DNA from 3 places in the Peribacillus sp. SRI_006 genome. Region 1 is predicted to be linked to each of the others. Evidence: riboswitches for the same ligand, from Rfam matches in the RefSeq annotation. Region 1 holds a riboswitch; each other region holds the start of a gene.
The links. A riboswitch is a leader RNA that binds a small molecule or an ion and turns the genes downstream of it on or off. The one in region 1 is predicted to bind lysine.

Region 1 (4,795 bases):
AATGAAAAAAGGACCTGTCCTTCTCCGGTTAGGGAAGAACAGGTCCTTTACGTATTATTTTGTTTTAAGATCACATTCCTCAAGCGGAATGATTTTCGTTTTATGCTTTATTTTATAGCCGAACCATAGGACGAAAAATAGAATCAAGCCAATGTAGGAAACGAACATTGAATTCCAGTCGATCCCATCGCTGCTGAACGCTTGATAGCCTTGTCCGATGATAATGATAATACAAAGGACAAGCGCGAATATAGGTCCGAATGGGAAGCCTTTTGCCCGGAATGGTAGAGCATTCATATCAAGGCCTTGAGCTGCATAGGCTTTGCGGAACCGATAATGGGCAATCGCAATCCCTACCCAAGTGACGAATCCTGCCATGCCTGAAGCGTTCAATAACCAGATATAAACGACGCCGTCCCCGAAAAATGAAGCTAAGAATGCAACACAGCCAACTAAGGAAGTCACGATAAGTGCATTCACGGGCACTCCTCTTTTATCTAACTTGCCTAGGAATTTCGGTGCTTTCCCATCACGTGCCAAGTCCCATAACATACGGGTTGAAGCATACATGCCAGAGTTACCCGCAGAGAGTACCGATGATAAAATGATCGCGTTCATGATCGATGCAGCAAATGCAAGGCCGGCCCGTTCAAATACAAGCGTGAATGGACTTACGGCAACATCTTGACTCAGTAAACGTGAATCGGTGAACGGAATGATCATGCCAATTACAAAAATGGCTAAGATATAGAATAAGATGATACGCCAGAAAACGGATCTGATCGCTTTTGGGATATTTTTTTCTGGATCCTCACTCTCACCAGCAGTCACTCCAAGCAATTCCGTACCTTGGAATGAAAAGCCGGCAGCCATGAATACACCTAGAATCGTGAAGAACCCTCCGTTAAAGGGACCTTCGCCCATTGTGAAATTGGAAAAACCAATTGGGTTTTTCCCACCCATGATTCCAAGAATGATCAGAACACCCGTAATCAAGAAAATGACGACTGTCACGACCTTGATCATGGCAAACCAGAATTCTGTTTCACCGAAACCTTTAACGGACATGTAATTGATAAGAAACATAATGATTAACGCAATGGCACTCCAGATAAATGAAGGGCTATCCGGGAACCAGAACTTCATAATTAAGACAACGGCTGCCAATTCGGCGGCAATGGTGATTGCCCAGTTATACCAGTAATTCCAACCAATCGCAAAACCGAAGGACGGATCGACGAATTTGGATGCATAGACACGGAACGAACCGGCCACTGGCATGAACGCCGCCATTTCTGCAAGACTTGTCATTAAGTAATAAACCATGATGCCGATGACCGCGTATGCCACCAAGGCACCGCCGGGACCGGCTGAATGAATGGCACCGCCACTTGCTAAAAATAAACCTGTTCCAATCGTTCCACCTAATGAAATCATCATTAAATGACGCGCTTTCAGGCTCCTTTTCAATTCAGTAGGGCTTGATGCTGATTGTGAATTTGACAATTGATTTTACACTCCTTTTTATTGGAAGGGAACGAAAAATAAAAAAACAGCAGTCGAAAAAGATCGACGGCTGTTTATAATAAACCCGTTTATCCTTCCGAAGATAGCTCCCCACGCTTTTTTGAAAAAACGTGACAGTGGTGTTCCTATTCGGTTACACCGCCAGCAAGAATATACAAGGAATATACCCTAACTTCGGCAACTTATCCTTTCAAACGGAGTCTTTAATTTTCCAGAATCTCGTCCGTTTTACTTTTATAAGCTGCAGCCTCTAACTCATCGGTAAATGAGGAAGTATTCAATTTTCTAAAATCGTTGGCGTCAGTTTGTAGGTGACGTCTGACGATTTCACTCATGAAATTCATGCAATCGCTAATAGATTGCTAGTAATTGAGTAAACTTTACTATATCAAAATTATAAAATAACTTCTGGGATATCGCAATGATTATTTCATGTGGTTATTTTTTCCTAGTTAATGAATGATGGCGGTAAGGAAGAATCAAGTGACGACGATGTACTTAAATATAGCACATCCTGATAACTAAACGGTTTTCCTTTTTATTAGGGCATAGTCCAGTTTTACATGTTTGACCTCTTCAGGATTCTCAAAGAGATCCACTGCCATTTTCCCAATCCATTCCAGCGGTAAGGAAATGGTCGTGATGTCGAGCATTTCGCCAAGGCTATCATTATTGAAGCCGAGAATGGCCACATCTTCCGGTACCCTTATACCCAATTTCTTAGCGGTAAGAATGAAGCCCGCCGCCGTGTCATCATTCGTGATGATGATGGCTTCAGGTTTATCCATCATCGAATTCCATTCCTGAAACAATTGTTCACCGTCCTTAATGTGATAACTGCCTTCAAACAGCCATTCTTTATTGTTTATCAGTTGATGTTTACTCATGATATCGTTAAAGGCCTTTGTACGATGGGAACTGTTTCTGCTCTTTTTACGGCCGAGGCTGTATCCAATTTTCTTATATCCCTTAGCAATCACGTACTCAAGGGCACAGGAGAAAGCTGCATAATGATCAATGCTGATGGATGAGAATTCAGCCTGGGCGGTATCTTCACATAAAATAATCGGTCCGTATTTTTGATAATCCAAGAGGATTTTCATTTCCGAAATCCTTGAACAAACGATAATGCCATCGAGCTGCTTCATTTGCAGCATATTAAAAGCCTGGATCTCTTTCTCCCTGTCATAATTTGTTTGAAAGATGACGATATGACAGCCAATTGCATTTGCCTGTTTTGTGATTCCGTTAACGATTGCCCCGTAATATGGGTGATTGTTGAAGGGGATGATGACGCCGATAAGGTTGGTTTTCCCTTTTGAAAGATGGATGGCGTTGATGTTTCTCGAATAATTCAAACGATTGATCGCTTCTAGGACGCTCTTTCTTTTATCGGGGCTTACATAAGGATGATCATTCAATACACGAGACACTGTTGAGATAGATACACCAGCACATTGAGCTATTTCTTTAATATTTGTCATGGTATCACCGTTTTTCTTTTTTTATATTGTACAGTATGAAACCCATTTCAGGGCAAGGGAACAGTGGGGACTGCTGAAGATTTCTGCAAATAGGGTCTTGTTATGGTATTGGTTTCATCCTTTAAGATTGGTCTAAGTCTTAGAGGAGGAGGAAAACATGATGTTCCAAACTTTAATCACCCTGTTTTTGCTTTGCGGAATCGAATTGGGATTTGCGTACTTGGCCATTTCCTTGAAACAGGAGAAATGAGTGGCAATGCCCGTCAAGAAGTCCGCGGTTTTACGCGTGGAAATCGCGTTTATTCGTGAATTTCACGTCGTCCAGAAATAGCTCCCCCTAGTTATGTTCACCAGTAAAACTCCACAATATAAATATAATTTCATCATACGGAATGACTGACTGTCAGAAGCTGCCTAGTGGAGCTTCCTGACAGTTTTTGCTGTGTGTAAAAGTCATTCGCCTTTTTGAAATGTTTAAAAATAGTTGCACTTTTTTTGTATATTTGTGTATAGTATAAAATAAGTTGTGTTCGGGAAACTTTTTAGCATTTACGACAATGTAAAAAAATTTACACTTAATTTTGCACATGGCAAACTATTTTAGAGAGATACAAAAGGGAGGGAATATGGATGGGTTTTCTGAAATCTATTGGGAGCGTGCTTGCTGCATTGCTGGTTTTAACGGGGTGCGGCAATGATACGGCCGAAAGCGATAATGGCAATGGCAAGCTGGATGTCGTTACAACAACGGGAATGATTGGGGATTTGGTTGAGAATATCGGCGGTAAACATGTCGAGGTCACCAGTTTAATGGGTCCGGGAGTCGACCCCCATCTATATAAAGCGACGCAGGGTGATGTTAAGACACTGGATTCGGCGGATATGATTTTTTATAACGGTGTGCATCTTGAAGGTAAAATGACGGATATATTTGAAATGATGAGCAAGGATAAACCGACGATTGCCGTAACGGAGGACTTCAAGGAGAACCAACTTCGCAAAGTGGGTGCAAAGGAGCATGATCCCCACGTATGGTTTGATGTAAAACTTTGGATCGTTGCGGCGGAGGCAGTTAAGAAAGAATTGATTGCCAAGGACCCGGACCATGAAGCGGAGTATCGTGAAAATTATGAGGAGTACGTTCTGCAATTGGAGGAACTTGATAAATATGTCCATGAGGAAATCAATAAAGTGCCAGAAGACCAACGGGTACTCGTTACGGCACATGATGCTTTTGGGTACTACGGTCAGTCATACGGCCTGGACGTAAGAGGGCTCCAAGGGATCAATACTTTATCGGAATATGGATCAAAAGATGTGACGGATATGCGGAATTATCTTGTGGAGAACAAAATTAAAGCGATTTTCATTGAGTCAAGCGTACCAAGGAAGGCCATCGAGGCTGTCATTCAAGGAGCAGGTAAGCAGGGGCACAAGGTGAAAATCGGCGGTGAATTGTTCTCGGATGCCATGGGTGAAAAAGGGACGGAAGAAGGAACGTATATCGGAATGGTCCGTCATAACACGGACACCATCGTCCGTGCTTTGAAATAAGGGGGAGAAACTATGAATCTAACAGCTTTGAAGGTCGAGAATTTAACGATTGCTTATCATAAGAAGCCGGTTGTCGAAGATGTCTCATTTGAGGTGCCGGAGGGGAATTTAATCGGAATCATAGGCCCCAATGGAGCAGGGAAGTCCACTTTGATAAAGGGGATACTCGAATTGATCCCGAAAATATCGGGGCACATCACGATCAAGGGCTCTACTTATAAATCGATGAG
Region 2 (4,795 bases), on a different contig from region 1:
AGACATTCGGCATGAGCCGATACATGTCTTGCCCCTTTGTTTGCGCTAATGGGGAGGGTTTTTGGCCTGCATAGTTACTCTTTTTTTGGACATCCTACCACTGAAGCAAAATATTAGCATCGATTTGAGCAACAGTGGTATACTGTTTTTAGTTATTTGAGTAAATTTGAGGAGGAAATATATATGGCTATTGTAAATGCAACTGACCAAACTTTCACAACAGATACTAGCGAAGGTGTCGTTCTTGTAGACTTTTGGGCTCCATGGTGTGGACCTTGTAAAATGATCGCTCCTGTTCTTCAAGAGCTTGATACTGAAATTGGCGATACAGCAAAAATCGTAAAAGTGGATGTAGATGAAAACCAAGAAACAGCTGGAAAATTCGGTGTGATGAGCATCCCGACATTAATCGTCCTTAAAGACGGTGAAGTGGTCGATAAGGTTGTTGGTTTCCAACCTAAAGAAGCACTTGCTGAACTTATTGCAAAACACGCGTAATAGTAAGATAGCTAAAAAAAGCTTCAAGTCTGCGGACTTGAAGCTTTTTTCGCTATCTTGATATATAATGATTGTAAAAAAGGGAGAACAGGAGGCTGAATGCATGAATCAACAAATAAAGAATAAACTTGCCCTTCTTCCCGATCAACCTGGTTGTTATTTAATGAAAGATCGTCAGGGAACGATTATATATGTAGGCAAAGCGAAAGTGTTGAAGAATCGTGTCCGCTCTTACTTTACGGGATCTCACGACGGTAAAACATTTCGACTTGTGAACGAGATTGAGGATTTCGAATACATTGTCACCTCTTCCAATATCGAGGCTCTTATTTTAGAGTTGAACTTAATCAAAAAACATGACCCAAAATATAATGTCATGCTAAAGGATGATAAGACGTATCCTTTCATCAAGCTGACTGCGGAACGCCACCCGCGTCTAATCATTACGCGAAAAGTCAAAAAAGACAAAGGGAAATATTTCGGTCCTTATCCGAATGCATTTGCAGCTAACGAAACGAAAAAATTGCTCGACCGCATCTATCCCCTAAGAAAATGCAATACGTTACCGGATCGCGTTTGTCTCTACTATCACCTTGGTCAGTGCCTGGCCCCATGTGTATATGAAGTAGAGGAACAGGAATATAAAAAAATGGTCGATGATATCAACCGGTTCTTGAACGGCGGGCATACTGAAATAAAAAAAGAACTGACTGAAAAAATGCTGGAGGCATCGGAAGAACTCGATTTCGAGAGGGCCAAGGAGTTCCGTGACAAGATTGCCCACATCGATATTACGATGGAGAAGCAGAAAATGATGACGACCGATTTCATCGACAGGGATGTATTTGGCTTTGCCTATGATAAAGGCTGGATGTGCGTTCAGGTATTTTTTGTCCGGCAGGGTAAATTGATAGAAAGGGATGTTTCGCTTTTTCCGGTCTACGATGAACCCGAACAGGAACTTCTTACATTCCTCGGTCAGTTTTACGAGATTACGAACCATTTTAAACCAAAGGAAATCTTGCTGCCTGAATCTGTGGATGCCGAAATGGCCGAAGGGCTGCTTGGTGTCAAAACGATTCACCCGAAACGGGGAGCGAAAAAAGACATGCTTAAATTGGCGAATAAAAATGCCTCCATCGCCCTTCAGGAAAAATTCTCTTTGATTGAGAGGGATGAAGAAAGAACGATCAATGCGGTGGAAAACCTCGGGAAACAACTGGGTATCTACACCCCGCATCGAATTGAAGCTTTCGATAACTCCAATATCCAGGGAAGTGACCCCGTTTCCGCTTTAGTCGTGTTCATTGATGGGAAGCCGGAAAAAAGAGAGTACCGAAAATATAAGATCAAGACGGTCCAGGGACCTGATGATTATGAATCGATGCGTGAAGTGGTCAGAAGAAGGTATTCACGAGTATTGAAAGAAGGGCTGCCGCTTCCGGACTTGATCATCATTGATGGCGGAAAGGGACATGTCGAAGCGGTACGGGATATTCTGGAAAATGAATTAGGCTTGGATATTCCACTTTCAGGCCTCATTAAGGATGAAAAGCATAGGACCTCGCAATTGATGATCGGAAATCCGCTTGAACTTGTACCTCTTGATTCAAGGAGCCAGGAATTTTACCTATTGCAAAGAATTCAGGATGAAGTGCATCGGTTCGCGATTACGTTTCATCGCCAGCTACGCGGGAAAAATGCGGTTCACTCCCAGCTTGATGATATTCCAGGAGTCGGGGAAAAGCGAAGGAAGCAATTATTAAGGCATTTTGGATCATTGAAGAAAATCAAAGAGGCGACGGCCGAGGAAATCATGGAAGCTGGCATGCCAAAAGGGGTAGCCGAGGGAATCGTTAGAAAATTACAAGAATAATCTTGCTACCGATAAATCTCTATGCTATGATTAAAAGGAATTTTTAACTAGACAACTTAAAAGTGCTGATAGAGGTGCGGAATTCAAGAGTAAAAACCTGGAGAAGTATGAGCTTCCATGAAAGGTTTTGAAAGGGGACGCCGCCGAAGGAAGACAAGACTCATACCTTGTCCTCCTGGTCCGACATTTAATAAATGGCGGATTGTCAGGGTTTATACCCTGGAGAGCTATCTCACTGTGATTACAGTATTAAGATATGTGACCACAGCAATGAGATATTTCTCATTGCTTTTTTTATTGCCTAAAAAGTAGAGAGGGTGCATGAGGATGGCATTAATCGTTCAAAAATTCGGCGGAACATCCGTCGGTAGCGTAGAAAAAATCAAAAATGTTGCCAATCGGGTAATCGAGGAAGCGGAGAAAGGAAATGAGGTTGTCGTCGTTGTTTCAGCTATGGGGAAAACAACGGACCAATTGGTTTCCATGGCGCGTGATATTTCCGGATCCCCAAGCAAGAGGGAAATGGATATGCTATTGACGACTGGGGAACAGGTAACGATTTCCCTGTTAACGATGGCATTGATTGAAGAAGGACATGAAGCCATTTCGTATACCGGCTGGCAGGCTGGCATGCAAACGGAATCCGTTCATGGGAATGCCCGGATTTTAAACATCGATGCCACAAGGATCCAAGCCCAGCTTCAGGAGAAGAAAATAGTGGTCGTAGCCGGTTTCCAGGGTAACGATGCAAATGGGGAAATCACTACCTTAGGGCGAGGCGGTTCCGATACGACGGCAGTTGCCATCGCAGCAGCGCTTAATGCGGATAGATGCGATATTTATACAGATGTAACGGGTGTTTTCACAACGGACCCACGCTACATAAAAGGCGCGCGAAAACTCCAATCCATTTCTTACGATGAAATGCTGGAACTTGCCAACCTGGGGGCGGGCGTCCTTCACCCAAGGGCTGTCGAATATGCAAAAAATTATCAAATTCCGCTTGAAGTCCGTTCAAGCATGGAGAGAGAATCAGGTACGATCATAGAGGAGGAAGCAACTATGGAAGAAAACTTAATTGTACGCGGCATTGCTTTTGAAGACAGTATTACGAGGGTCACAATATATGGTTTGCCCCAATCACTTGGTGCATTATCCACGATCTTCACGACGCTTGCGAAAAACCGGATCAATGTGGACATCATCATTCAAAGCATGACTGCCGAGGATACGACGAATCTATCTTTTTCCACAAAAAGTGAAGATACGGAAGCGGCCTTGATCGTTCTGGAAAATAATAAAGAACAATTGGGATTCGACCGGGTCGAAACGGAGAGCGGATTGGCCAAAGTGTCCATCGTCGGTTCTGGTATGGTATCCAATCCGGGAGTGGCTGCCGAAATGTTTGAAGTGATGGCCAATACAGGCATCCAGGTGAAAATGGTCAGCACATCGGAAATTAAAGTTTCGACCGTCGTCAATGAAAAGGAAATGGTGAAGGCGGTTGAATCCCTTCATGAAGCATTTAAACTTGGTCAGCATGCAAATGTGCTAGCTTAAGTGTCAGGAGTCCAATAAAAAACAGACTTCCGGTAAAAAGGGTAAGTCTGTTTTCAGGGCTCATTAGATTGGATCTCTGGGATCCCATTGGATGGTGAATATCACTTTTTTTGCGCGGCGTTTGATTTCTTCCGTTGATTCGCTGAGGAATTTTTTTTGCAGTGAAAACTGCTCGGCAAGGAAACCGGCTTCAAGCTGGAAGTGACAATCAGGGTGTAAATCCAGGCGGCGGCTGATTATTTCACCCGTGAGGGATAATTCCATCTGGTGTTTCGTATACTTCAAGATTTCCAGATTGCCCCATCCAGCGCTTTGGAAAAATTCAATCACTTCCTGATCGCCCTTCAATGGGAATTTTCTTGCTAATTGTTTACCTGCCCAATAGAGGATTTGATTAGAGTCTTTTCCGAGAATATCGTTCAATAGAACTTCTCTGATTAATTCGTACCCGAAAGCTGGAACTTTGAATTCTTCAGTTTGAATTTCTTCCGTTTGAATCTCTTCTTCTATCGCAGCAGCAATATTTTTTTTCATAGTTTATCGCCTCTTTCTGTAAATCTATTATAAACGTATTTCTTTTGCAAATTATACTGTTTTTTATTTATTTAAATAGCAATTGGAAAAAAATGAGAAATTATACCGAGATATTAATAGTTAAATTAGAAATTTATTCAAAATATCATCTTGACAAACAAAAAACACCCAAGATAATCCAATAAAATCTATTCTGAAAAAGAGATTTCTTGTATCCGTTTTCTTGACGCACATAGAAGTCAGGAGTAAAATGGACATGTCACATAATTGTAAAGGAAGTATAGAGGAGTTTTTTGACTCTATACTGTATTTTCACGCGGAGATAAA
Region 3 (4,795 bases), on a different contig from region 1:
CATATAATGAAAACTACTCCAACTCTTGTTGATAAAGGGTGCGCCAGTTTCTTATGGAACGATACATGAGGAGATAACAAATGGATGGTGGTACATCGCCACACGGTAACTCCATCGAAAAAAGCCTATCTCTTGTGAGGGTAAGAGGGAGATAAAGCTAAACAAATGAAAATCCACTTTCAATAATCCTTGAAAAAAATCAAATTATTCACTTTTAGTTTGTAGGTCGCATTCCTCCGTTGAAGAATGCGGCCTTTTCAATAAATAATTGCAAGCAAATTACAACAATTCTAATCGGGTTTAATACCCTCGGTTCCGATCTACCATTCCACTTAATGGTTGTTCACTTGAAAATCGCTTTAAATTTTCAATGAAAAAGCTGCTCACTTCGTTAATCGTACTTGGTCCTGACAGGTGGGAAGTGACAAACACATTCGGCATGGACCAGAAGACATGTTCTTTTGGCAACGGTTCTGTCTCAAATACATCGAGGACCGCTCCCTGTAGATGCCCTGCTCGCATGACAGATAGTAAATCCCCTTCATCTATCAATGCTCCGCGGCCAACGTTGATAAGGTAAGCGTTGGACTTCATCGCTAAAAGAAGGTCCTGGTTAATGATATGATAAGTGGAATCCGTTAAAGGAAGGGTCAGGACCAAATAATCCAGATCTTTTACAAATTCACCCCATTGATCTGGAGTAAAGTGGAGATCCACGAGTGTTGCTTGTTTTCCACTAAAGCTTAACCCATGCACATTCATATCAAATGCCCGGGCTTTACGTACAAGTTCAGCGCCAATCGATCCAAGTCCAGCCACCCCGATTGTTTTCCCCTTTAGAGTTTCAGAAATGAAAGGATCCCATCTCCGCTCCAATTGCGATTGTCTCATCCGAGGACCGTCTTTCACTATGTCCAAGAGAAACGAAAATACATATTCAGAGATGTAAGCACCAAATTGGTCAATAATTCGAGTTATTGTAATGTTTTGAGGTATCGATTTGTCTGCAATCAAATCATTGACCCCGGCTCCCATTGATTGAAACCAGCGAACAGATGAGGCAACTGGTTTACATAGTAATTGCGTCGGGAAATTCCATCCCAAAATAACTTCAGTGCCGGGTAAATATTTTTCTGCTTCCTCCAAAGTTTTCGCTGTCTTTACCGATATAAACCCACTATTTCGGATATGATCAGCATAAGCATCGACCTCTGACTGAATGGGACTAAATACAAGAATGTTTGGTTTGTGTGTACCCGCCATTGGCTCTCTCCTTATTGATTCTTTATATATAGTATAAATTCTTTCTCCTGAGTCGTACATGGATAAAAAAACAGTGCATTTCTTTCGAGTATGCACTGCTTTTTAAAATTTCTCCAGAATCATTCGTTTTATTTATTTAATAAAATGGCTTCTGCGTTACTAGGCTCTAGAACTATTTGCAGTGCTCTTTCTTCTTCATCGTTTAAAGGGATCAATGGTAAGCGGACACCTCCAACATGTACCCCCCGCATATTTAATGCTGATTTTACTGGTCCCGGGCTTGGTGCAGCAAATAATGCTTTCATGATTGGAAGAAGTGTACGATGTGCAGCGGCAGCGCCAAGGACATCACCATTTTTAAAGCTATTGATCATTTCTTGCATTTCATTACCAATTATGTGTGAAGAAACCGAAACAACGCCTGTTCCACCGATGGCTAAAACCGGTAATGTCAACCCATCATCGCCGCTGTACAAAGTAAAATCACTAGTTGTTTTGCTTATGATTTGTGCCATGGCATCCAAGTCACCACTTGCTTCTTTTACTGCCACGATATTGTTGATTTTTGAGAGGCTGACAATCGTCTCCACTGACATGTTTACAACACTTCGTCCTGGAATATTATAAAGCATTACCGGTAATGATGTTGAATGGGCTATAGCGCTAAAGTGCTGAAATAATCCTTCTTGAGACGGCTTGTTATAGTAGGGGGTGACGAGCATGATTCCGTCGACTCCTGCGGCCTCCGCTTGCTTTGTTAAGCTGATGGAAGCTCTCGTGTTATTTGAGCCGGTTCCAGCTATGACTGGAACTCTTCCATCAACAACATCTACAACAAATTTGAATAAATCTATTTTCTCTTCTTGAGTTAAGGTAGGGGACTCTCCAGTTGTACCAGCTATTACTAATCCATCAGAACCATTAGCAATCAAATGGTTTACTAAAGTTCTCGTAGCATTAAAATCAACCTCTTCATTATGATTGAACGGGGTAACCATTGCGGTTAAAACTTGGCCAAAATTCATAACTTCACACCCTTTTGTATAATTTTTAAAAATATTCAGAGGTGGTTAGGGCCATTCAGGAGTAAACGCAAAAAAGCAACAACGAGGATTCGCTGCTGCAGTAGAAACAATATTTACCAAAAAATGTTTCCGCGCATAAGATAGCCCTCCATATAGTTTCCTATATGACAGTTCTGTATTTATTCAATAGCAGAACCAGCTTCAAGAACATGAGATTCTTTCCGCTTCGGCAAATTCCCCTTTCCACAATAGTCATAGGATCTCATTCTCCTCAAAATGTGTACTAATGGTCTTTGCTCCTCTATCCTCACTTCAAAAAAATTTGAAGTAAGAAAATATTTAATTGATTGTAATATAACAGGGAATCCATTCTGTTGCAAGCCTAATTATGAAGTTTTTTAAGAATGCTAGAAATCTATGGGAATGGCTAGAGTATTGGGGTGGATTCATTTTTATTCGTTATAGGCTGAACAAATATTCAATGGACGAGGGAGCAGTAGACAATACAACTCCCTTTAATGATTCTTTTTCATTTATCCGATTAAAACTCACTAATAAATTTATTGAAAATTACAGTTGGCCGCTAATTTTAATCAGTAATTTCAACTAAGTATTCGTGCGTATAAAATCCTACCATTCGTTAATAATATCCATATCTTACAATCAAAGGAGTGGAGTCTATTGAAAAGATATTCATTCTTTAAAAAGCAAGAAAATCATAAATCTACAGACTTCACTGATGTACTCGAACATCTGCAAAAGTCCAAGGACTTCACAAGCTTTACACTCAATTTTGAAAATGAAATATACTGTGTATCTTTTTTCGATACATTAATTGATAAAGATATAATGCATAGAGACCTCCTTCCTTTTTTACATACAAATTCTTCAACTCTGGAGGAGCTTGTACATAACTTGCCGATAGAGGGGCTTGTTTTTACAAAAAATCCTGCTGAACTACAAAGTCAGCTGTTAATGGGTTATATAGCCATAACATTAACTAAATCTGATCAGGCAGTTTTAGTTAAAGCAGCAAATAACACTTCGAGGCAAGTTACACTGCCAGAGGTAGAGTTCAGTGTTGTCGGTCCGAAAGAGGCACTGGTCGAATCACTTGATACGAATTTATATTTAATCCGAAAACGGCTTCCAATTGCAGAACTTGCTGTTGAAGAAATTATTGTTGGGAAGTTATCCAAAACAAGAGTAGCTGTGCTTCATATAGAAGGAATTGCAAATAAGGAGAATGTAGAAACCGTCATACAGCGCATATCTGATTTAAGGGTTAACCAAATAATTGATAGCTCCTATATTTCACAAATGATTGAAGATAATAAAAATTCTCCTTTTCCTCAATTTATCGATACGGAACGACCTGATCGATTGGCTGCGGTACTAGGAGAAGGCAAAGTAGTGATCTTGGTGGATGGAGCTCCACATGGCTTACTTGGGCCCTCCACATTCTTTGAATACTTTGCGGCATTCGAAGATTATTTTCTCAACTGGACGATTGCCTCATTCTTTAGGCTTATTCGTTTTTTTGCTGTATTGTTTTCCATCCTAATGACCCCCATATATGTCGCAGTTCTCACTTATCATTATGAGTTGATCCCAAAGGATTTAGTCAGTACGCTTGTGATTTCTCGTAGCGGAATTCCATTTCCACCGATTTTAGAAGCATTAATCTTGGAATTAGCCATCGAACTTCTCAGGGAGGCAGGAGCTAGACTGCCGACTAAAGTAGGTCAAACAATAGGTATCGTAGGTGGTATTGTAATTGGGACGGCATCTGTTGAGGCAGGGCTAACGAGTAATGTATTATTAATTCTTGTTGCATTGTCGGCTCTTGGTTCTTTTACTACACCTGTTTATCAAATGGGTAATACCATTCGCTTAATTCGATTTCCTCTCCTGCTCATGGCTTATTTTTTAGGATTGTTTGGTATAGCTATCAGTTTTTGTTTTTTGCTTGTGCATTTACTGAGGATAAGTTCCTTAGGGAGGCCATTTCTTGAACCATTATATCCGCCAAGGATTTATGATATGCGGGATGCCTTGATTCGTTTACCATTTTTTCTTCAGGCTAAACGTCCAATTGAGGTTCAGACGGAAGACACTGTTCGGTTAGAACCCAAGGAAGATTCTAAAGACTAAGTGAGAGTGGAGGTTTCTTACATGAACGATAAAAGTGATCAAATCTCACCATTTCTAGTCTATTTTTTAATCGTTAAAATTCAGATAGGTGTAGGGGTCCTGGGATTTCAAAGGATAATTATTAAATCTGCTGGCCATGATGCTTGGATGGCGGTCATTATAAGTGGTGTAGTCTTTTCATTGGGTATTTGGGGGATGTACAAGCTATTAAATCGCCACGATATGGACTTAATAGGCATACAGAAACGACTTTTTGGAAAGTGGCTTGGCGGTTTACTAAATATCATCTGGATACTGTATTGGCTGATGGTGGGTATTTCTGTTTTAAGATCCTATCTTGAAATCATTCAATC

Region 2: it holds a riboswitch for lysine, as region 1 does, so the genes downstream of both, AC2YHV_RS00370 (aspartate kinase) here and AC2YHV_RS10545 (amino acid permease) in region 1, are expected to answer to the same signal.
Region 3: it holds a riboswitch for lysine, as region 1 does, so the genes downstream of both, dapA (4-hydroxy-tetrahydrodipicolinate synthase) here and AC2YHV_RS10545 (amino acid permease) in region 1, are expected to answer to the same signal.

The regions. Positions count from the first base shown of each region.
Region 1 is NZ_JBYCZT010000006.1:168,769-173,563, reverse strand. It holds gene AC2YHV_RS10550 (glycoside hydrolase family 13 protein) at 1-5, shown strand, start outside; gene AC2YHV_RS10545 (amino acid permease) at 55-1,506, opposite strand; lysine riboswitch at 1,603-1,788, opposite strand; gene AC2YHV_RS10540 (LacI family DNA-binding transcriptional regulator) at 2,049-3,011, opposite strand; gene AC2YHV_RS10535 (metal ABC transporter solute-binding protein, Zn/Mn family) at 3,642-4,565, shown strand; gene AC2YHV_RS10530 (metal ABC transporter ATP-binding protein) at 4,578-4,795, shown strand, end outside.
Region 2 is NZ_JBYCZT010000001.1:77,496-82,290, forward strand. It holds gene trxA (thioredoxin) at 178-498, shown strand; gene uvrC (excinuclease ABC subunit UvrC) at 602-2,374, shown strand; lysine riboswitch at 2,436-2,612, shown strand; gene AC2YHV_RS00370 (aspartate kinase) at 2,702-3,934, shown strand; gene AC2YHV_RS00375 (YslB family protein) at 3,998-4,468, opposite strand.
Region 3 is NZ_JBYCZT010000017.1:37,289-42,083, forward strand. It holds gene AC2YHV_RS22370 (carbon-nitrogen hydrolase family protein) at 1-7, shown strand, start outside; gene AC2YHV_RS22375 (D-2-hydroxyacid dehydrogenase) at 301-1,263, opposite strand; gene dapA (4-hydroxy-tetrahydrodipicolinate synthase) at 1,392-2,288, opposite strand; lysine riboswitch at 2,422-2,600, opposite strand; gene AC2YHV_RS22385 (spore germination protein) at 2,970-4,442, shown strand; gene AC2YHV_RS22390 (GerAB/ArcD/ProY family transporter) at 4,464-4,795, shown strand, end outside.